DNA from 3 places in the Rhodococcus koreensis genome. Region 3 is predicted to be linked to each of the others. Evidence: riboswitches for the same ligand, from Rfam matches in the RefSeq annotation. Region 3 holds a riboswitch; each other region holds the start of a gene.
What was found. A riboswitch is a leader RNA that binds a small molecule or an ion and turns the genes downstream of it on or off. The one in region 3 is predicted to bind S-adenosylmethionine.
Positions count from the first base shown of each region.

Region 1 (7,472 bases), 2.3 Mb from region 3:
TTTCACGTGTGCCGTGACGACACGAATCAGATACCGCCCGTCACCGGTACTGGACGGTGACCGGCGCGTGATCGGACCACCGCTGGTCGTAGGTTTCGGCGCGCTCGACGACGGCCTGCTTGGCGCGCTCCGCCAGTTCGCGGGTGGCGATCTGGTAGTCGATGCGCCAGCCGGAGTCGTTGTCGAACGCCTTCCCGCGGTACGACCACCACGAGTACGGTCCGGCGACGTCCGGTTCGAGCAGGCGCACGACGTCGGACCAGTGCGCGTCCTCGGCGAACAGCGCGGACATCCATTCCCGCTCGTGGGGCAGGAACCCGGAGTTCTTCTTGTTCGTCTTCCAGTTCTTCAGGTCGAGTTCGGTGTGGGCGATGTTCCAGTCGCCGCAGACCACGACGTGCCTGCCTGCCGCGACGGCGGCCTCGGCGGTGGCGGTGAGGTACCGGGCGAAGGAGTCCATGAACCGCTCCTTCTCCTCCTGCCGGGGTGTCTGGGCCTCCCCCGAAGGCAGGTACAGACTCGCCACCGTGAGGTCGTCGAAGTCCGCCTCGATGTAGCGGCCCGCGGCCGCGAACTCCTCGTCACCGTGGCCGACGCGGACGGCGTCGGCCGGCTTCCGGGACAGGATCGCGACGCCGTTGCGCCCCTTCGACGACGGTTCCGCGGACGCCAGGTTCCATCCGCCCTCCAGGGCGGGCGCGAGGGTCTCCGCGAGCTGCTCGTCCGACGCCCGCGTCTCCTGCAGGCAGACGACGTCGGCCTCCGTGCGCTCCATCCACTCGGTGAGCCCCTTGCGGGCGGCCGCGCGGACTCCGTTGACATTGACGGTGGTGATGATGTGTGGCACGGCAAGCACCGTAGCGGACGCGTACGACAGCGCGGCTACCGAGACGAACGGGCGCTGCGGCGTTCCATCGCGACGGCCACGGTGAGGACCACGAGGCCCGCGACGGCGAGCAGCGCACCCACCGCGGCGGGTGCCGTGTAGCCGTAGCCGGCGGCGATGACGACGCCACCGATCCACGCCCCGAACGCGTTCGCGATGTTGAGGGCCGCGTGGTTGAGCGACGCGGCGAGGGTCTGGGCGTCGGCGGCGACGTCCATCAGCCGGGTCTGCAGGCCGGGAACCATCGACGCGCCCGCGGCGCCGACGAAGAACACCAGCAGCAGCGCCGTGTACGGGTTGTGCGAGGCCATCACGAAGATGCCGAGCACCACCCCGAGCGCCGTCATCGCGGCGAACAGACCGGGAATCAGCGCCCTGTCGGCGAGCGCGCCGCCGATCAGATTGCCCGCGACCATGCCCAGCCCGTAGATCATCAGGGCCAGCGGCACCAGCGACCGCGACAGCCCGGCGACGTCGGTGAGGGTCGTGCTGATGTAGGTGTAGACGGCGAACATGCCACCGAACCCGACCATGCCGATGATCAGCGTCATCCACACCTGCGCACGGCGCAGGGCACCGAGTTCGGTGAGCGGATTCGTCATCCGCATCGCGGCGAGCGCGGGAACCCAGGACCAGATCGCGCCCAGCGTCACGACACCGATCAGTGCGACGAGGGCGAAGGCGCTGCGCCAGCCGAAGGCCTGGCCCAGCCACGAGGCGGCGGGAACACCGACGACGTTGGCCACCGACAGTCCCATCATGACGAGCGCGACCGCCCTGGCGCGCTGGCCGCGCTCGGCGAGGTGCGCCGCCACCAGGGCCGCGACGCCGAAGTAGGCGCCGTGCGGGAGGCCCGCGACGAACCGCGCGGCCATCAGCACCCCGTAGTTCGGTGCGAACACGGTGGCGGCGTTGCCGATCGTGAACGCCGCCATCAACGCGATCAGCAGCGTCTTGCGGGGCACCCGCGCGGTGAGCGCGGCGATGAGCGGCGCGCCCACGACCACGCCCAGGGCGTACGCCGAGATGACGTGCCCGGCCGTCGGCTCGGTGATCCCGAGGCTCGACGCCATCTCGGGAAGCAGTCCCATCGCCACGAACTCGGTGGTGCCGATCCCGAAGCCGCCGAGCGCGAGCGCGATCATGGCGAGCTTGCGGACGGACGGATGTTGCGCGATGACACCGAGGTGCTCGGGGCGGACCGGGGTGGAAGTGCTCACAGCAGGACTTTCGACTAGGCAGCAATACGACTACGCGGCGCACGGCGCCTCGTAGCGCAACGACCCACACCGGAATTCTCTTCCCCGGATTCCGCGTTTCGCGCCGCGAGCGGCCGTGAGATGACTCACCCGGCCCCGGAGACGCGAAACGGGACGACCCCGGCGAGGGGCGTCCCGTTTCGTACTGCTGCGGCGTCGGTGCCTACTGCTCGGCGATGGCCTTCTGGAGGTTGATGTCCAGTGCACCGAGGAATTCCTCGGTGGTCAGGTAGCCCTGGTCGCCGCCGACCAGCATCGCGAGGTCCTTGGTCATCTGGCCACCCTCGACGGTCTTGATGACCACGTCTTCGAGCTTCTGCGCGAAGCCGATGACGTCGGGGGTGCTGTCCAGCTTGCCGCGGTGCTCGAGTCCACGGGTCCACGCGAAGATCGACGCGATGGGGTTGGTGGACGTCGGCTTGCCCTGCTGGTGCTGACGGAAGTGACGCGTCACGGTGCCGTGTGCGGCCTCGGCCTCACACGTCTTTCCGTCCGGGGTCAGCAGCACGGAGGTCATGAGGCCGAGCGATCCGAAGCCCTGCGCGACGGTGTCGGACTGGACGTCGCCGTCGTAGTTCTTGCAGGCCCAGACGTAGCCGCCCTCCCACTTGAGCGCCGACGCGACCATGTCGTCGATGAGGCGGTGCTCGTAGGTGAGTCCTGCCGCGTCGAATTCCGGCTTGAACTCGGTCTCGTAGACGTGCTGGAAGATGTCCTTGAACGCGCCGTCGTACGCCTTGAGGATGGTGTTCTTGGTCGACAGGTACACCGGGTAATTCTGCTGCAGGCCGTAGTTGAGCGAGGCGCGCGCGAAGTCCTCGATGGACTTGGTGAAGTTGTACTGACCCTGGACGACGCCGCCGCCGTCGGGGAAGTTCACCAGTTCGTGCTCGATCGGCTCGCTGCCGTCCTCGGGCGTGTAGGTGATCATCACCTTGCCGGGGCCGGGGACCTTGAAGTCGGTGGCGCGGTACTGGTCGCCGAAGGCGTGACGGCCGATGATGATCGGCTTCGTCCAGCCCGGAACCAGTCGCGGGACGTTGGAGATGATGATCGGCGCGCGGAAGATCGTGCCACCGAGGATGTTGCGGATGGTGCCGTTGGGCGACCGCCACATCTTCTTGAGGCCGAACTCCTCGACGCGTGCCTCGTCCGGGGTGATCGTCGCGCACTTGACGCCGACGCCGTGCTTCTTGATGGCGTTGGCCGCGTCGACGGTGACCTGGTCGTCGGTCTCGTCCCGGTACTCGATACCGAGGTCGTAGTACTCCAGGTTCACATCCAAGTAGGGATGGATCAGCTTGTCTTTGATGAACTGCCAGATGATGCGTGTCATCTCGTCGCCGTCGAGTTCGACGACGGTGCCCTCAACCTTGATTTTGGACATGGGTGCTTCGCGTCCTCCTAGGAAGATTCCCTGGTTACACGGTTGCGGGCGCACTTCGTGAGTGGGTCCGCGAACGGTTCGCTTGTCAAACGTAGACGGTCGATGCGGCCGCTGGAGAGACCGCACTTAAACAAGACAAGCGTACTGCTATGCCCGGGGCGCGCAAGATGTGGGTGCGAAATCCCCCTCCCTACCAGCTGGTAACTTTTCGCTGCCAGCGGGCCTGATCGGTGCCGTTTCCGGTCGCTTCGCCGCAGCCGCTAAGATTCAACAGAGGTCATGAGTGCCAGCAACGAGCCCCGGCTAGCTGGCCGGCAACCCTCCGCCGCGGTGGGGTGCCCCGGGTGATGACCTGGTTCCCTGATTCATACAACAGTCGGGTGACAAGCGCGGGTCCGACATCGGAGGTTCATGATGCGTTGTTGTTGTCGTAGATAGACCCCAGACAGCCCTGTGCGCGAACGAACCAGTTCCTCGTCCGCGCCTCGTCAGACCACTGGAGTAGACAGCACATGACCGAGAACTGGTCGTTCGAGACCAAGCAGATCCACGCCGGGCAGACGTCCGACGCGACCACCAAGGCGCGGGCGCTGCCGATCTACCAGACCACCTCGTACACGTTCGACAGCACCGATCACGCTGCCGCGCTGTTCGGTCTGGCCGAGCCCGGCAACATCTACACCCGCATCATGAACCCCACCCAGGACGCCGTCGAGCAGCGCATCGCCGCCCTCGAAGGCGGCGTCGCCGCCCTCATGCTGTCGTCCGGGCAGGCCGCCGAGACGTTCGCGATCCTGAACCTCGCCGAGGCGGGCGACCACATCGTCTCCAGCCCGCGCCTGTACGGCGGCACCTACAACCTCTTCCACTACACGCTGCCCAAGCTCGGCATCGAGGTCTCGTTCGTCGAAGACCCCGACGACCTCGAGCAGTGGAAGAACGCGATCCGGGACAACACGAGGGCGTTCTACGGCGAGACCATCTCCAATCCCCGCAACGACGTGCTCGACCTGCCCGGCATCTCCGGCGTCGCACACCAGCACGGACTCCCGCTGATCGTCGACAACACCGTGGCCACCCCCTACCTGATCCGCCCGCTCGAGCACGGCGCGGACATCGTGGTGCACTCGGCCACCAAGTACCTCGGCGGTCACGGCACGGCCATCGCGGGCGTCATCGTCGACGGCGGCACGTTCGACTGGACCCAGGGCCGGCACAGCAGCTTCACCACCCCGGACCCGAGTTACCACGGCGTCGTCTACTCCGAACTCGGACCGCCCGCGTTCGCCCTCAAAGCCCGCGTGCAGTTGCTCCGCGACCTCGGTTCCGCGATCTCCCCGTTCAACGCGTTCCTCATCGCGCAGGGCCTCGAGACGCTGAGCCTGCGGATGGAACGGCACGTGTCCAATGCGACCGCCGTCGCCCAGTACCTGGAGGCACGGCCGGAGATCGTGTCCGTCGGATACGCCGGGCTCCCGTCGTCACCGTGGTACGACCGGGCGAAGCAGATCGCGCCGAGGGGTGCGGGTGCCATCGTGACGTTCGAACTCGCCGGCGGCATCGACGCGGGCAAGAAGTTCGTCAACGCACTCACCCTCCACAGCCACGTCGCGAACATCGGTGACGTCCGCTCGCTGGTGATCCACCCGGCGTCCACCACACACTCCCAGCTGACCCCGGAGGAGCAGGCCGCCAGCGGCGTCACCCCCGGACTGGTCCGCCTGGCGGTCGGCATCGAAGGGATCGACGACATCATCGCCGATATCGAGTCCGGAATTACGGCGGCGGCATCTTGACCGTGAGCGCAGTGCAGAACCTCCCCGTGGCCGACGGACGTCTCGGCACCGTCGACATCGGATCGCTCGAACTCGAGAACGGCGCGGTGATCCCGTCCGTGACTCTCGCCGTGCAGCGGTGGGGCGAACTGTCCCCGAACCGTGACAACGTGGTGCTCGTCGAGCACGCCCTCACCGGCGACTCCCACGTCACCGGCCCCGTCACCGACGAGCACCCCTCCCCCGGATGGTGGAGCGGAATGGTCGGTCCGGGTGCGCCGATCGACACCGACGAGTGGTGCGTCGTCGCGACCAACGTCCTCGGTGGCTGCCGCGGCACCACCGGTCCCGGTTCGGTCGCGGAGGACGGGCGCCCGTGGGGCAGCCGCTTCCCGGAGATCACCATCCGCGACCAGATCGCGGCCGAGAAGAAGTTCACCGACCTTCTGGGGATCGACAAGCTGGCGTCCGTGGTCGGTGGTTCGATGGGCGGCATGCGCGCGCTCGAGTGGGCCGTGACGTACCCGGACCAGGTTGCGTCGGCGCTCGTTCTCGCGGTCGGCGCCCGTGCGACCGCGGATCAGATCGGCACGCAGACCACGCAGATCGAGGCCATCACCAGCGACCCCGACTGGCTGGGCGGCGACTACCACGGCACCGGCCGGACCCCCCGGACCGGACTGCGCATCGCCCGCAGGATCGCGCACCTCACGTACCGCACCGAGAGCGAACTCGACTCTCGGTTCGCGAACTCGCCGCAGGACGGCGAGGACCCCTGGCGCGGCGGGCGGTACTCCGTCGAGAGCTACCTCCAGCACCAGGCCGACAAGCTGGTCGGCAGGTTCGACCCGGGCACGTACGTGCTGCTGTCCGAGGCCATGAACCGGCACGACGTGGGCCGCGGCCGCGGGGGTATCTCGGCGGCGCTGGGGGCGATCACCGCACCCGTCATCGTGGGCGGCGTCGACTCCGACCGCCTGTACCCGATCCGCCTGCAGGAGGATCTGGCCGAGGACATCCCCACCTGCGACGGCCTGCGGGTACTCAACTCGCGGGACGGCCACGACGGGTTCCTCACCGAGGCTGCCGCCGTCGCGAAACTGCTGTCCGAAACGATGCAACTGGCACGCGCCGGGCGCTGATCCCGCGCCGGGCGACGCCCGCTCGGACCGTCAGTCGGTTCCGAGCGGGTCGATCGACACGGCCAGCCAGACAATCGCGCCGCCGACGGCCACGAGTGCGCCCACGTCGAAGGCCTTGCTGCGCACCGCGAGCAGTCCGACGCGCTCCGACGGCATCGTCAACCGGAACGCTGCCGCGAGCAGGGTGGCGATACCGAACACGAACGCTCCCCGCCGCCACCGGTCCGCGAGCACGAACACCACGGCCACGACGATGACGACGAGGACTGCCAGCATCGGCAGGTTCTTCTTCGCGAACTGCCCCCAGTCGGCCATCTCAGCCGAGAGACGCTGCGACACGCTCAGCCCGCTCCACGACGTTGGTCAGCAGGAACGCGCGGGTCAGCGGTCCGACCCCGCCGGGGTTCGGGGACAGGAAACCGGCGACCTCGGCGACGTCCGCCGCCACGTCGCCGCGCAGCCCGTCCTCGGTGCGGCTCACGCCCACGTCGAGTACCGCGGCGCCGGGCTTGACCATGTCGGCCGTCACCAGCCCGGGAACACCCGCCGCCGCGATGACAATGTCGGCGCGCCGGACCTCCGCTCCGAGGTCCCGCGTGCGGGTGTGGCAGAGGGTGACGGTGGCGTTCTCGCTGCGCCGGGTGAACAGCAGGCCGATCGGGCGGCCCACGGTGACACCGCGACCGACGACGACGACGTGCGCCCCCTCGATCGGGACCTCGTAGCGGCGCAGCAGGTGCAGGATTCCGCGCGGCGTGCACGGCAGCGGCGCTTCCTTGCCCAGCACCAGGCGGCCGAGGTTGACCGGGTGCAGGCCGTCGGCGTCCTTGTCGGGGTCGATGCGCTCGAGCGCGGCGTTCTCGTCGAGCTGCTTCGGCACCGGGAGCTGCACGATGTACCCGGTGCAGTCGGGGTTGGCGTTGAGCTCGTCGATGGTGGCGTCGAGCTTCTCCTGCGTGATGTCCGCGGGCAGGTCGCGGCGGATCGAGGTGATCCCGACCTTCGCGCAGTCGTTGTGCTTGC
Region 1 covers NZ_CP070609.1:7,509,401-7,516,872, reverse strand. The annotation lists gene JWS14_RS33950 (exodeoxyribonuclease III) at 41-847, opposite strand; gene JWS14_RS33945 (MFS transporter) at 883-2,106, opposite strand; gene JWS14_RS33940 (NADP-dependent isocitrate dehydrogenase) at 2,309-3,532, opposite strand; SAM riboswitch class IV at 3,808-3,928, shown strand; gene JWS14_RS33935 (bifunctional o-acetylhomoserine/o-acetylserine sulfhydrylase) at 4,045-5,328, shown strand; gene metX (homoserine O-acetyltransferase MetX) at 5,325-6,449, shown strand; gene JWS14_RS33925 (DUF3017 domain-containing protein) at 6,480-6,764, opposite strand; gene JWS14_RS33920 (bifunctional methylenetetrahydrofolate dehydrogenase/methenyltetrahydrofolate cyclohydrolase) at 6,766-7,472, opposite strand, start outside.
Region 1: it holds a riboswitch for S-adenosylmethionine, as region 3 does, so the genes downstream of both, JWS14_RS33935 (bifunctional o-acetylhomoserine/o-acetylserine sulfhydrylase) here and JWS14_RS23745 (aminotransferase class V-fold PLP-dependent enzyme) in region 3, are expected to answer to the same signal.

Region 2 (7,472 bases), 2.7 Mb from region 3:
GTCCTCCCAGGAATCCCACAGGTTCCGGACCACGGCGATCGCGTCCCGCTCCTCCCGCGCGAGGTCGGCGGGTGCGGTGATCTCGGTCCGGCCCAGTGCGCCCGCGACCCGCGGGTCGGTGTCGCGTGCGGCGATCCAGCCGCCGCGGCCCCGCGACGCGTAGTCGAGTGTCGCGAGCTGGGAGGACGTGTGAAACGGTTCGGCGTAGGTGGTGCCGACCACCGGTACGAGACCGATCGTGCTGGTGGTCGCGGCCACGAACGCGGCGCGGTTCACGGCGTCGATCCGGCCGACGGGTCCCCCGACGGCGCCGGGCGGCAGCAGCGAATCGTCGAAGGAGGCGAATGTGAAACCGGCGTTCTCCGCCGCAGCGACCCGGTCCGCCACCGTTCGCCCGGTCAGCAACCGGTCGGGTGTGTGCGCGGCGCGCCGCCAGGCCTCGGGATGCGTTCCCTCGCCGTCGAGTTCGATGCCCAGATGCAGGCTCATGGCCGTTCCTCCTCTGTGTCGGCCGCGAGGGGGCGGCTCGGAATGGTCTCGCGCAACACGGGCGCCACCTCGGCCTGGAACAGCTCGAGGCTCTCGCGGTGCTGTTTGTCGCTGCCGACGCGGTCGGCGCTCAGGTGGATCACCTCGTGGCCGAACTGCTCGTGGTAGCGCTGCACCTTGTCGATCACCTGCTGCGGGCTGCCGATCAGCGCGGAGCTGCGTTCGACGAAGTCCTCGAGGGTCTCGAATACCACGGGAAGTCCTGCCCTGCGGGCGAAGTCGAGCCGGGCGGCGTGAATCGGCCGCCACACGTCGAGCGCGTCCTGCGAGTTCGGTGTGACGTAGAACCCGGCGGTCCCGGCGCCGACGAGGGCGTCGGCGGGATCGTGACCGTAATGGGTCCACCGTTCGCGGTAGTGCCGGACGAGTTCGGCGTAGGAGTCGATGGGATACGTCACGTTCGCGGAGAAGATCGGATCTCCGTAGCGGGCGGCGAGATCCACCGATTCCTTGCTCGTCGCGCTGCCGTGCCAGATCCGGATCCGCCGCTGCAACGGGCGGGGCAGCGCGACGGCGTGCTCGAGCGACGGCCGGAACGTGCCCTCCCAGGTGACGTCCTCGCTCTCCCACAACTTCCGGAACAGCTCGTACCCTTCTCGGTTGCGGTCCCACTGGTCGTCCGGCGTGACGTGGAACAGCTGTGCCTGCGCGGTGCCGTTTCCCTTGCCGATGATGAGCTGCAGCCGGCCACCCGACAGGTTGTCGAGCGTCGAGTAGTCCTCGAACGCACGGACCGGGTCGAGCAGGCTCAGCGTGGTCACCGCGGTCCACAACTGCAGGGTGGTGGTCCGCGCCGCGATGGCGCTGAGCACCACGGGCGGCGACGAGGACAGGAAGGGGTGTTCGTGGCGCTCGCCCACCGCGAAACCGTCGTACCCCAGTTGCTCGGCGAGGACGGCCGATTCCACGACCTCCCGCAGCCTGGCCGCGGTGCCGATCTTCTCCCCGGTCACCGGATCCGGGTGGTGAGTGATCAGGCTCATCAGCAGAAACTTCATACGGACTCGTACTCCTTTGCGGCGCAGTCGGAAGGCAGGGCGGTGTGCAGGAGCTTCTCGAATCCGTGGACCCCGATTTCCTGCGGTGGGAGGGAGCGGTCGAACAGCGCCGTGTACCCCGCGGCCAGGTACAGGGCCACCGCCTCGGGTTGCCGCGGCCCGGTGGTGAGGAAGATGCGCGAGTAGCCGGCCCGGACGATCTCGGCCTCGAGTTCCCGCAGCACGATGCGCCCGAGTCCGCGCCTGCGGTGCGAGGACGAGGTCCAGATCCGCTTGAGTTCCGCGGTCGTGTCGTCGTAGCGGCGGAAGGCCCCGCCCGCCACCGACATCCCGTCCTCGACCACGACGAGCAGCGCGCCCCCCGGCGCGGCGAACTCTTCCGCCGGATACGTGCTGAGATCCTCGTACATCTGGTCGCGGGACCGCCCGTACCGAGTGCTGTATTCGGTCGCCAGTTCTTCGAGCAGCGGCGCGGCCAGTGGATCGGTCTGATCGACGAACACGGTCTGCACGGGGTCGGTCCTCTCGCTCACTGTTCCTCCTGTCAGCTGGTCTTCGGGAGCCCGGGCGGGTTGACGACCGACGTGTTCACGGCCTCGTTCGCGATGTTCCAGCGGTCGAGAACCTGTGCGTACGTGCCGTTCTCGATGACATGGTTGATGGCCTCGTTGACGGCGGTAATCAGCCCGTTGTCCTTCTTGGTGAGCACGGCGATCTCACCCTGGAGTGCGTCGCCGGCGCCCGAGAACGTTCCGGCGATCTCGGTCTCCCCGGCCTGCGCCACGTGGAACGACGAGGAGGGGTTGGGGCCGAAGTAGGCGTCGATCCGCCCCGACGCGAGCGGCAGGTAGTAGTCGGTGGCGTTCTGGTAGTAGGTGATGTCGGTGGGTTCGAGACCGGCCGCCACGTTCTGCTCGCTCCACTTCACCAGCAGCGCTTCCTGATTGGTGCCGGAGGAGACCGCGATCTTCAGGCCCGCGACGTCCTTGGGTTCCTTGATCTGGATGCCGCTGTCCTTCTTCGTCTCGAACGCGACCGTGTCGAGGCGGTATGTCGAGAAGTCGTACTTCTCCTTCCGCTCCTCGGTGACGGTGACGTTGGAGATGAAGGCGTCGGCCTCCCCCGAGTCGATCCGGACGAAGTTCTGCGCCCAGTCCGCGGCCTGGAGATCGACCTTCAGGCCGAGGACGTCGCCGATCAGGTATGCGAAGTCGGTTTCCGAGCCGATCAGCGTCTTGTCGTCGTCGGCGTAGAAGCGCAGCGGCGGGGCGGAACCGGCACTGCCCGTGACGACGAGCGTGCCGCGGTCGCGGATCTGCTGGGGAACCTTCGCGGCGATCGACTCGACCTCGTCGGTGGTGATGCGATTCTGATCGGCGGTGAGGTTGTAGCCGGCGGCCGAGGTGGGCCCCGATCCCTCGTCCTCGACGTCGCCGCCCCCGCACGCGGCGGCGAGGAGCGCGACGGTGGTGAGAGCCGAGGCCAGAATCTTCTTACGGAACCGTGCGGTGGACATGTGTGCCTTTCGGGGATCCACACCGGGGTGTGGAGGTCAGAGAACTCGGGAGAGAAAAGCTTTGGTGCGGTCGTGCTGTGGGTCGTCGATGACCTGCGCGGGCGGGCCCTGCTCCACGACGACTCCGGCGTCCATGAAGACGGCCGTGTCGGCGACCTCCCGCGCGAAACCCACCTCGTGGGTGACGATGACGAGGGTGGCGCCGTCGCGTGCCAGTTGCTTGATGACGGCGAGAACCTCGCCGACCAGTTCCGGGTCGAGCGCCGACGTGGGCTCGTCGAACAGGATCACCGCAGGGCGCAGTGCGAGGGCCCGGGCGATCGCGACCCGCTGCTGCTGGCCGCCGGACAGTTGCCGCGGGTACTCGTGGGCCTTGTCACCCACGCCGACCCGTTCGAGGAGGGCGATCGCCTCGGCCTCGACCTCGGCCCGGTCACGGCCCTGCGCCGACACCGGTGCCTCGACCACGTTCTCCAGCACCGTGAGGTGGGGGAACAGGTTGAAGTTCTGGAACACGAATCCGATCCGGGACCGCTGCTTCAGGATGTCGCGTTCCCGCAGTTCGTGGAGTTTGTTGCCCTTGCGCCGGTAGCCGATGAGGTCGCCGTCGATCCGGATGGTGCCCCGGTCGACCTTCTCCAGGTGGTTGAGCGTGCGGAGCAGCGTGGACTTGCCGGAACCCGACGGGCCCAGGATCACCGTCACCTCGCCCTTGCGGACCAGCAGGTCCACACCCTGGAGGACTTCGAGTGCGCCGAAGGACTTGTGGACTCCGCGAACCTCCACCGCGAACTCTGCCTGCTGGGTGTCGGTCGTCATTTCGTGGCCCCTCTCGGTACGGAGACGCCGGCGTCGCGGATCTCGGCGAATTTCCGGGTGACCTTCTGCCACGGAGTCGGGGGCAGTGCCCGAGCCGATCCGCGGGCGTAGTGCCGCTCGACGTAGTACTGGCCGACCGACAACAGCGTGGTCAGGATGATGTACCAGATCGTCGCGACCATCAGCAGGGGCACGACGCGACCGTTGCGGCCGAAGATCACCTGAACCTGGTAGAACAGTTCCGCGATCGCCATCGTCGACACGATCGACGTGCCCTTGAACAGGCTGATCACCTCGTTCGCGGCGTTCGGCAGGATGCCGCGCATCGCCTGCGGCAGAACGATCTTGAAGAACTGGCGACGACGCGGAATACCCAGCGACTGCGCCGCCTCGATTTGCCCGTGGTCCACCGAGATGATGCCGGAACGGATGATCTCGGCGGAGTACGCGGCCTGGTGCAGGGCCAGACCGATGACGGCGGCGGTGAAGCCGCTGATGACGCCGTTGACCTCGAACGTGAAGAAGCCCGGTCCGAACGGAATTCCCAGCGACAGAGTCTGATACAGGTACGTGATGTTGAACCAGAACAGGAGTTGCACGATCAGCGGGATCGACCGGAACGCCCAGATGTAGACCCAGGCGATCACCTGCAGCACCGGGTTGTGCGACAGGCGGCTGACCGCCAGCACCACACCGAGCGCGAATCCGAGGACCGTCCCCCAGAGGGTCAGCTTCACCGTCATCCACAGGGCCTGCAGCACGGAGCCGGCGGTGAAGTACTTGCCGAACGTCGCCCAGTCCCACCCCGGGTTGGTGGCGAGGCCGTGGACGAACTGGGCGAGCAGCACCAGCACGGCGGCGCTGACCACCCACCGCCACGGGTGCCACCGCCGTGCGACCTCCAGCGCGGCGTCCGCGGGCCGGTCACCATTGCCGGACGGTTCGGAATCAAGGGGCGCGGCCGAACGCGCCCGGACGGGGGCGCTCACGCTCGCTCACCACTGGGAACAGACATCACTGAGGCGGCCTTTCACCTGGAGACGGGACGGGGAAGAGGGCGCGTCTTCCGCGGGATGCGGGCGCGCGTCAGGCGCTCACCTGGCGTTTTACCCGGTGAGCGTGCGGTGAGACCTCGTCAACAGTGGCAGGAGGTGGTACGGCACAGGTCGATGTGCCGTCTGCGCCACGCAGGGCGCGCGGGGTAGTTCATGTGCTGCCTTCCATCGATCCCGGCGGTAGCACCCGCACCCGAAAAATTCGGAAGGGTTGCTGCGACGTCAACGAGCCAGGTCTCTCGGTCGCTCTGGATGGTTGAAGCGAACACTAGCTGCATTCCCGGACGTCGTCAACACGGGGTATTTCCCTGCAACACAGGGGAAATGGCGTCGAGCGGACGCAAGAATCACCGTGCGCAGAAGTGCTGACAAGTGGTCGGAGATGCGGTTGGATGAGACGAGCAGTCGCGTATCGCCACCGCCGCGTGACCCGGCTGCCGGGCCGTCCGAGGCCCTTGTAACGTCGCCTCGGTGACACCACTCGAAGTCATCGCGATCCTGGTAGCCGGCGTCGGCGCGGGCGCGATCAACGCCATCGTCGGCAGCGGCACGCTCATCACCTTCCCCACCCTGGTGGCTTTCGGGTTCCCTCCGGTGACCGCGACGATGTCGAACGCGATCGGCCTGGTCGCCGGTGGCGTGTCCGGCACGTGGGGGTACCGGCGGGAGCTGGCCGGGCAGGGGCCGCGGTTGCGGTGGCAGATCCCGGCGTCCCTGTGCGGTGCGGTTCTCGGCTCGTGGCTGCTGCTGCACCTCCCCGAAACGGTGTTCGAACTCGTCGTCCCGGTGCTGCTGATCCTCGCCCTGATCCTGGTGGTGCTGCAGCCGAAGATCCAGGCCTGGGCGAAGCAGCGTGGCAGCCACGAGGCGGGCCTGAGCACGGCGCGACTCACCCTGCTGACCGTCGGCACGTTCGCCGTCGGCGTGTACGGCGGATACTTCACCGCTGCGCAGGGCATTCTGCTGATGGGCGTGATGGGCGCGATCCTGCCGGAGAGCCTGCAACGGATGAACGGCGCGAAGAATCTGCTGTCGCTCATCGTCAACGTCGTCGCGGCGACCGCGTACACGCTCGTGGCCTTCGACCGGATCAGCTGGGCGGCCGCCGGCCTCATCGCGGTGGGCTCGCTGCTCGGAGGCGTCCTCGGCGCCCGCTACGGCCGCCGCCTGTCCCCCACCGCACTACGGGGAACCATCGTCGTCGTCGGTCTCATCGGCCTGTTCCGGCTGCTCGCATAGTCACGCATGCACCCTCCCGCTCCCCCATACTGAGTCGGTGAGCAACGAAGTAGAGCACCCGGGCTGGACCTATCTCATGGACATGGACGGCGTTCTCGTCCACGAAGAGCATCTGGTCCCCGGCGCCGACCTGTTCCTGGCCGAACTCCGGGAGTCCGGCACCCCGTTCATCGTCCTGACCAACAATTCCATCAGGACTCCGCGCGATCTCCGCGCCCGGCTGCTCCGCACCGGCCTGGACATTCCCGAGGAATCGATCTGGACGTCCGCCCTGGCCACCGCGACGTTCCTGGCGAACCAGCGCCCCGGCGGCAGCGCCTACGTCGTCGGCGAATCCGGGCTCACCACCGCACTGCACGACATCGGATACGTCCTCACCGAGAACGATCCCGACTACGTGGTCCTCGGCGAGACCCGCACCTATTCCTTCGAGGCCATCACCACCGCAATTCGACTGGTGGAGAGAGGCGCTCGCTTCATCGCCACCAACCCCGACCCCACCGGACCGTCGCGCGAGGGTTCCCTTCCGGCCACGGGATCCGTTGCGGCACTGATCAGCCGGGCCACCGGCCGCGACCCGTACTACGTGGGCAAGCCGAACGCGCTGATGATGCGCTCGGCCCTGCGGGCCATCGGCGCGCACTCCGCGAACACACTGATGATCGGTGACCGCATGGACACCGACATCGTCTGCGGTCTCGAGGCCGGGCTGCAGACCATCCTCGTCCTCACCGGAATCTCGACGCGGGATTCGGTGGAGTTGTTCCCCTACCGCCCCACCGCGGTCCTCAAATCGGTCGCCGACCTGGTCGGCCGCACGTCGGATCCGTTCGGCGATGCGGCTGCGCCACCCGTGAGTACTTATTAACCGCCGGACGTTAACAAGTACTTACGGGTGGCGGCAGCCGGTGACGCCGCGGAGGGAGGCTGCCTTGTACGTCCCGAACGTGATCCGGTTCCCGTCTCCACCGGCGAACGTCACATCGTGACGTCCGGGCTCGTCGACGTGGACGTCGAGCCGATCCATCCCGGCGTCGGCGGCGACCGCGCGGGCCGCCGCCAGCACCGCCGTCCAGTCGTCGTCGCGGATCGGGTTGTCGGACAGTAGCGCTCGCGTGGTGACGGACTTCCCCGCCGTGTAGGCATACGGTCCGGGGCATCCGCCACCCTGGCTGCGTTCACGATGCCACCGCCACTGGACATCCGGAGCGAGCGCGCCGACGGCTTCGCTGATCCGCACCAGCGCATCGGTGACGTGTCTCTCGGTGACGGCGAGCGTCGGCCTGCCGCTCAGGC
Region 2 covers NZ_CP070609.1:2,509,888-2,517,359, forward strand. The annotation lists gene JWS14_RS11615 (LLM class flavin-dependent oxidoreductase) at 1-489, opposite strand, end outside; gene JWS14_RS11620 (LLM class flavin-dependent oxidoreductase) at 486-1,547, opposite strand; gene JWS14_RS11625 (GNAT family N-acetyltransferase) at 1,544-2,080, opposite strand; gene JWS14_RS11630 (ABC transporter substrate-binding protein) at 2,092-3,063, opposite strand; gene JWS14_RS11635 (amino acid ABC transporter ATP-binding protein) at 3,100-3,882, opposite strand; gene JWS14_RS11640 (amino acid ABC transporter permease) at 3,879-4,871, opposite strand; gene JWS14_RS51730 (putative leader peptide) at 5,018-5,092, opposite strand; SAM riboswitch class I at 5,100-5,196, opposite strand; gene JWS14_RS11645 (sulfite exporter TauE/SafE family protein) at 5,409-6,176, shown strand; gene JWS14_RS11650 (HAD-IIA family hydrolase) at 6,253-7,044, shown strand; gene JWS14_RS11655 (LppA family lipoprotein) at 7,066-7,472, opposite strand, start outside.
Region 2: it holds a riboswitch for S-adenosylmethionine, as region 3 does, so the genes downstream of both, JWS14_RS51730 (putative leader peptide) here and JWS14_RS23745 (aminotransferase class V-fold PLP-dependent enzyme) in region 3, are expected to answer to the same signal.

Region 3 (7,472 bases):
CCGGTCGGCGACCACACGCTCGTCATCGGCCTCGTCACCCGCGTCCACGCCGAGGCCGACGACGATTCCGCGTCGGCTCCCCTGCTGTATCACGAGGGCCGGTACTACCGGCCCACTCCGCTGGGTTCAGCGAACAACGGCAACTGACCTGGTCAGGACGCCAGCACCCGTTCGACGCGGGGCAGGTCGAAGCGGCGCAGCGCCTCGTCCACCGCTTCGGCGGACGTGACGAGACCCCGCTGCTCCAGCCACGGGAGGGTGCCGTCGACGAGCTGCTCGAGAACCCTGGGCAGCGACAGCGGGAGCAGGGTCACGCCGTCGGCGACGCCGGCCGCCTGGATGTCGGCGATGAGGCCGGCGAGGCCGACCGGAGTTCCGATGTACTGCAACGACACCGGTGTGCGCGGTGTGTCCAGCGCACTGTCGAGGAGAGCCAGTTCCTTGCGCGCGGCGCGGGCTTCTCCGGCGATGAGCACCTCGAGGTCCACCAGGACGGTGACGCTGTCGGGGTCGCGGCCGTCGGCGACGATCTCGGCACGGATCCGCGCGCGCTCCTGCTGCGCCTCACGCAGATCGGCGGCCCGGATCCGGACGACGTTCGGCGGGAACGACGTGAGGTCGAGCTGATCCGTCGAGTCGGCGGTCAGGTCCACCCAGTAGTCGGCACCGTTGATCGGCCGCGTGCCTGCGGCGCCCTCGGCGGCCGGGTGGTGTCCCGATCCGGTCAGCTCGACGGCGACGCGAAGGGGACGGGAAACGAAGGCATTGTCTCGAGACATAAGGGTTCCTCGGGAATGACGTGTGCGTGTGAGTGAAACGGAGCGGGAAGACCGGTCAGCTCGAACACATACCCGAGGCGGTTCGGCACAGATCGACATACCGACGGCACCAGTGAGCAATCATTGTGCTCCCAGCCTGCGATGCCATGCCGTCATACTAGCGCGTCTCGCGAAAAGCGGGTCTCGGGCACCGGATTCCACTGGCCGCTCTCCTTGGCGTAGGCCCAGTTCCGGCGTCCCGCCACCAGGGTGCACACGGCGTCGACCAGCCGATCCACGTCCTCCGAGCAGCTTCCGAGACCCAGGCTCACCCGCACGGCACCGTCGGGCTTGCCGAGGCGGCCGAGCAGCGGGTGTGCGCAGAAGCGTCCGTCGCGAACTCCGATTCCGTGTTCGGCGGACAGGTAGGCGGCGATCTCCCCCGGCTCGAAACCGTCGATCGTGAACGTCACGATTCCCACGGTGTCGGGGGCGTCCGACCACAGCCGCAGGAACTCCAGGCCGTCGACGGAGCCGAGGCCGTCGAGCAGCCGGCCGGTGAGTGCCGCCTCGTGTTCGGCCACCGTGCCGAAGTCGAGTTCGGACAGCGCATCGCACGCGGCGGCGAGGGCAGCGGCGCCGAGCACGTTGGGGGTTCCCGCCTCATGCCGGGCGGGGGCAGGCGCCCACTGGGTGGATTCGACGGTCACGTTCCGGACCGCGCCGCCGCCCGCGAGGTAGGGCTCGGCGGCGTCGAGCCAGTCCCGGCGGCCCACGAGCACGCCGGCGCCGAACGGGGCGTACAGCTTGTGCCCGGAGAAGGCGAGGTAGTCGACACCCCACTCCTCGACGTCGATGCGGCGGTGCGGTGCGAGCTGAGCGGCGTCGACGAGAATCCGTGCGCCGCAACGATGCGCCACCTCGGCGAGGGCGGCGATCGGCAGCACCTCACCGGTGACGTTGGACGCCCCCGTCACCGCGAGCAGGGCGGTGGGCTTGGAGCACAGTTCGGCGACGAGCAGCCGGACGGTTTCGGCCAGCGTGTCCGCCGCCCGCACGACGCGAGAGTCCTTCCACGGCAGCAGGTTCGCGTGGTGTTCGATGTCGAGGACGACGGTGCTGCCGGGAACGCAGCCGGCGAGCAGGTTCAGCGAGTCGGTGGTGTTGCGGGTGAACACCACCACCTGGTCGTCGCACGCTCCGACGAATCGGGCCACCGAGTCGCGGGCGTTCTCGTAGCACTCGGTCGACACCCGCGAGGCGTAACCGGCGCCGCGGTGCACGCTGGAGTACGTCGGAAGCAGGGCCCCGATACGGTCCGTCACCTGCGCCAACGCCGGCGCACTGGCCGCGTAGTCGAAGTTCACGTAGGTGCAGTCGCCGCCCTGAACGAGCGGAACCCGCAGGTCGGAACCCGAAACCTGAGCCAGGGGGGCAACACACACGTCAGCGGTCAATACAGCAGTCATCACGACATCCCTCGTAGTCAGGGACTCGTCGCAGGGTCGGTGCCCTCTCGGAGTCCGCGCTTGCCGGGTTCGGTATGAACCTCAGCCTGGTCGTCACCCGGAGCACCCCGCCGCGGTGGAGGGTTGCCGACCAGCTAGCCGGGGCTTGACGCTGGTACTCGTGACCTGTTTCGAAGATTGCAGGATCGGCGCGCAGTTGTCAACCCGACACCGGGAGGGTCCGGGATCCGGGCTCGGCGCTCGCGTCAGTTGGGGGTGACTCCGAGCAGCGGGGCGAGCTGATTCGCAATCGGGTTGAGGTCCAGCTTGTTCGGGTCATTCTTGGGCGTGGAGTCCCACGGCTGAACGGTGGCGGGGTCGCCGAACACGATCCGGTTCGCGCTGCGGACGCCGGTGAGACTGCCCTGCGGGGCCGCACAGATGGCGGCGGTGTTCTGCGGGAAGTCCTGCTGCGTGTCGTCGAAGTTCGGATCCTGGCGCTTCATCTCCCGGAGGATCGCCCGGGTGCCCTCGTACCCGACGGTGCACGACGGCGGGTTGTTCGTCTCGGCCACCCGGCCCAGGTGCACGGAGATCACCTTCGCCGTGGCGGACAGGTTGGCGAGGTTCGTCGTGATGCCGGGGCCCGCATCCGAGACCAGTTGCCCCAGTTGCTTGCTCGTGGGATTTCCGTTGTCGATCAGCCGCCGGACATCGGGGTCGCTGCTGCGCAGCCGGTCCGCGAGCGGCTGAAGGTCTTCACCCTTTCCGTCGAATGCCGCGCCGAGTTCCGTCACGACGGTGTGGAGCGCGTCGATCGGCGCGGATTCGGTCAATCCCTTTGTGCTGGCGAGTAACTCCCCGAGGGCATCGGCGTGGCCGTGTCCCCCGGGGGGCGACGAGAACGAAGCCGATCAGCTGCCACCGGACCATCGGCGACCTCACCGTGCGCCCTCGATGTCGCGCCGATCGAGCGCCGTCCCCGCAGCGGTGAGCCGGTGCCGGCTCACGAGACGACCGATAGTGGCGGCGGCAGACACAGGCACTCCGATGACTGGTAAATACATGAGACGAACGGTCACACGTATGTCTTGACCGATCGTCGGAGCAGCGCAAACTCCGCGCCAACCGCCGTGGTGCACGTCACCCCCCGGTCTTGACTGAATTTTCAGTTTGGAATATGTTCGGTGCCCAACAGGACGTGATACCGGTCACCTCCGCCCCGAATGTGAGGTCCGCAGTGTCCACGAATCTCGACCCGACGACGCCCCTCGACGACACCGCTCCCTCCCCGCCGGAGGATCGGTTCGGACACGTCGAGACGATCGGCGTGGAGTACATCCCCGAATCGGAACGCGATTCGCGACCGCTCAACATGCTCGCGGTGTTCTTCGGCGGCAATCTGGCGTTCTCCGTGATCGTGTTCGGCTGGCTCCCCATCACATTCGGGCTCAGCTTCGGCAGCGCGCTGGCGGCCAGCGCGATCGGCATCGGGCTCGGAACGCTCCTCATCGCTCCCCTGTCACTCCTGGGCCCGCGCACCGGCACGAACAACACCGTGTCGAGTGGTGCGCACTTCGGCGTGAGCGGACGGATGATCGGCTCGGGGCTCACCCTCCTCTTCGCCCTCGCGTACGCAGCGATCGCGGTCTGGACGTCGGGGGACGCACTGATCGCCGCCGCCCACCGCCTGTTCGGCACACCGGTCGACAACGGCATGCTCGCCCTCGGCTACGGCATCATCGCCGCCGAGATCGTGGCCGTCGCACTGTTCGGCCACGGCACGGTGGTCGCGCTCCAGAAGTTCGTGCTGCCCGTCGTCGCCGCACTACTCTTGCTGGGGGTCTTCGCGTTCGGTGGCCACTTCGACGGCGGCGCGGGCAGCGGCGACTACCTGCTCGGCGGTTTCTGGCCGACCTGGATTCTGGCCGTGGTCCTCGCCGTCGGCGGTCCGCTGTCCTACGCCCCGACGCTCGGCGACTACAGCAGGCGGATCTCCCGGGTGCGGTTCAGCGACCGTTCGATCGTCGCGGCCACCATGGCCGGCATCTTCTTCGGACTGTTCCTGACCGCGGCATTCGGTTCGTTCACCGCGTCGACGTTCACCACGCTGAGCGACTCCTACGTCGCCGACCTGGTGGCGGAGGCTCCCGGCTGGTACGTGCTGCCGATCGTCCTCGTCGCCCTCGCGGGCGGACTCGGCCAGGGCGTCCTCAACGTCTACGCCAGCGGGCTCGACCTGGAGGCGCTGATCCCCCGTTTGCGCCGCGTCCACACGACGCTGATCACGTCGGCGCTCGCGGTGGCCCTGCTCTACATCGGTGTCTTCGTCGTCGACGCCGTCGATTCGATCACGGCGATGACGTTGGTGCTCAACGGTTTCGCCGCGCCGTGGGTCGCGATCAACGTCGCCGGCTTCCTGGTTGCGCGGCGAGGGCAGTACGACGCCGTCGATCTCCAGGTGTTCAACCTGGGCCGGAAGGGCGGGCGGTACTGGTTCACCGGCGGCTGGAACCTTCGCGCCGTCATCCCCTGGGCCGCAGGATCGCTGTTCGGCCTGCTCGCGGTCGACACGTCGCTGTACTCCGGGCCTCTTGCCGACATCGCGCACGGTGTCGATGTCAGTCTGATCGGATCGTCGGTCATCGCCGTGGCCGGCTACCTCGTCGCGCTGCGACTGTGGCCCGAACACGTGGCCCCGGTCGAGGCGCCGTCGTCCTAGCACGACACGAACCGAAGGAGATTCCGATGAGCGAGCGACGCGACGCGATTCTGAAGGCCAGCGCGACGGCGATTGCCCAGCGAGGTATCCGCGGGCTGCGCGTCAACGATGTCGCGGAGGTCGCGGGCGTCTCGCCGGGACTGCTGTACTACCACTTCAAGGATCGCATCGGCCTGCTCGAGGCCGCCCTGAACTACATCAACGACCGTGCCCGCGACTACCGCAGCGAGGGCGAGGGGTCCGCGGACTCCGCACGCGACCGGCTCACCCGCTCGCTCCTCGGCGAGATCCAGGACCGCCCCGAGGTCGTGGAGAACTCGCTGGCCTGGAACGAGTTACGCGCCTCCGCCGTGTACGAGGAGGCGCTGCGGGAGCCCCTCGCGCGGACCACCGCCGCGTGGGTTGCCGAGATCGCCGACGCGATCACGCAGGCGCAGGCCACCGGCGAGATCTCCCCCTCCCTCGACCCCCGGCGCACCGCGGTCACGATGACCGCCCTCGTCGAAGGACTGTCCGGGCGGTGGCTCTGCAAGGAGATCTCCACCGAGGACGCCCGCTCCCACCTGCTCGGCGCGATCGACGTCGTGATGTCCGAGCCCCCCAACCGCACCACCGACAACCCCGTCACCACCAGAACGAAGGAAAAACGATGACCATCCGCACGATCACCGCGCTGCCCGCACCCTCCTCCCCCGCACGTTCCACGGCGTCCGCCCGCACTCCGCTGCGGGTCGGGTTGGTGCAGCACCGCTGGCTCGCCGACGCGGACGCATTGCGCACCGGGTTGACCGACGCGATCGGTGAGGCGGCCGCCCTCGGCGCGGCAGTGGTGTTCCTGCCGGAACTCACGCTGTCGAAGTACCCCGCCGACACCCGCGCGACCGGGACACCCGGGCGCGACGCCGAGGACCTCACGACCGGACCGACATACAGTTTCGCGGCCGCCGCCGCTGCCCGCCACCAGGTATGCGTGCATGCCTCCCTCTACGAACGAGCCGACGGCCCCGACGGTCTCGGTTTCAACACCGCCATCCTCGTGTCCCCGTCCGGTGAACTGCTGTCCCGGACACGCAAGCTGCACATCCCCGTCAGCGCCGGATACTACGAGGACACCTACTTCCGCGGCGGCCCCGCCGACGACGCCTACCCCGTCTACCGGCCTGCCGAACTGGGCGGCGCCGCCCTCGGACTGCCGACGTGCTGGGACGAATGGTTCCCCGAGGTGGCGCGGATGTACTCGCTCGCCGGCGCGGAGATCCTGGTCTACCCCACCGCGATCGGGTCCGAGCCGAGCTTCCCGGCGTTCGACACGCAGCCGATCTGGCAGCACGTGATCGTCGGAAACGGCATCACCAGTGGCACATTCATGGTTGTCCCGAACCGTTGCGGCAACGAGGGCGGCATCGACTTCTACGGTTCCTCGTTCATCTCCGACCCGTACGGCCGAGTGCTGGTGTCCGCTCCCCGCGACGAGGAAGCGGTCCTCGTGGCCGACCTCGACCTCGACCAGCGCAAGGACTGGCTCGACCTCTTCCCGTTCCTGACCACCCGTAGGCCGGACACGTACACCCGGCTGACGGACGCCGTCGACCACGAGCACCCCTACGGTCTTCCGTCGACGGTCGCCGCCGCGGAGACCCGGTCATGACCTGGCGGATGCCCAGCGAGACGGAACCTCAGGAGCGGGTCTGGATGGCGTTCCCGCCTCTCGGGGCGTCGATGACCGCGACGGCGGACGACGCCCACGAGGCGCGGACCGCGTGGGCGGCCGCCGCCCACGCGGTCGCCGAATTCGAACCGGTCACCATGGTCGTCGATCCGGCAGACAGGAACGTCGCCCGGCAGTACCTGTCCCCGGACATCGACGTGGTCGAGGCGCCCCTCGACGACGCCTGGATGCGCGACATCGGTCCCACGTTCGTCCTCGACGAGGAGGACCGCCTCGGTGCCGTCGACTGGGTGTTCAACGGCTGGGGACAGCAGGAGTGGGCCACCTGGGACCACGACCGCTCCATCGGCGCGGCCGTCACGGCGTGGTCGGGCGCCCGGCCGGTCCCATCGTCGATGGTCAACGAAGGCGGCGGAATTCAGGTGGACGGCCACGGAACCGTGTTCGTCACCGAAACGGTGCAACTGGACCCACTGCGCAACCCCGGCCTGGACGCGGCCGGGGTCGAGGCGGAACTCGCGCGCACGATCGGCGCCGAGCACGTCGTCTGGCTGCCGCGCGGCCTGACGCGGGATTCCGAGAAGTTCGGCACCAAGGGGCACGTCGACATCGTCGCGGCGCTTCCCGCACCCGGGGTGGTCCTGGTGCACTGCCAGCGCGACCCGTCCCACCCCGACCACGAGGTGACCGCCGAGATCTTGAAGGTGCTGTCCGACAGCCGTGACCGGTCCGGTGCGCCGTGGCGGATCGTCGAGGTGCCCGCGCCGACGGTCCTGCGTGACGAGGAGGGGTGGGTCGACTACAGCTACATCAATCACCTCGTCGTCAACGGCGGCGTCATCGCGTGCGGCTTCGACGACCCCCACGACGCCCTC
Region 3 covers NZ_CP070609.1:5,179,974-5,187,445, reverse strand. The annotation lists gene JWS14_RS23755 (flavin reductase family protein) at 1-147, shown strand, start outside; gene JWS14_RS23750 (LLM class oxidoreductase) at 153-779, opposite strand; gene JWS14_RS23745 (aminotransferase class V-fold PLP-dependent enzyme) at 932-2,227, opposite strand; SAM riboswitch class IV at 2,279-2,393, opposite strand; partial or broken gene JWS14_RS23740 (mammalian cell entry protein) at 2,473-3,137, opposite strand; gene JWS14_RS23735 (purine-cytosine permease family protein) at 3,447-4,928, shown strand; gene JWS14_RS23730 (TetR/AcrR family transcriptional regulator) at 4,955-5,581, shown strand; gene JWS14_RS23725 (nitrilase-related carbon-nitrogen hydrolase) at 5,578-6,576, shown strand; gene JWS14_RS23720 (agmatine deiminase family protein) at 6,573-7,472, shown strand, end outside.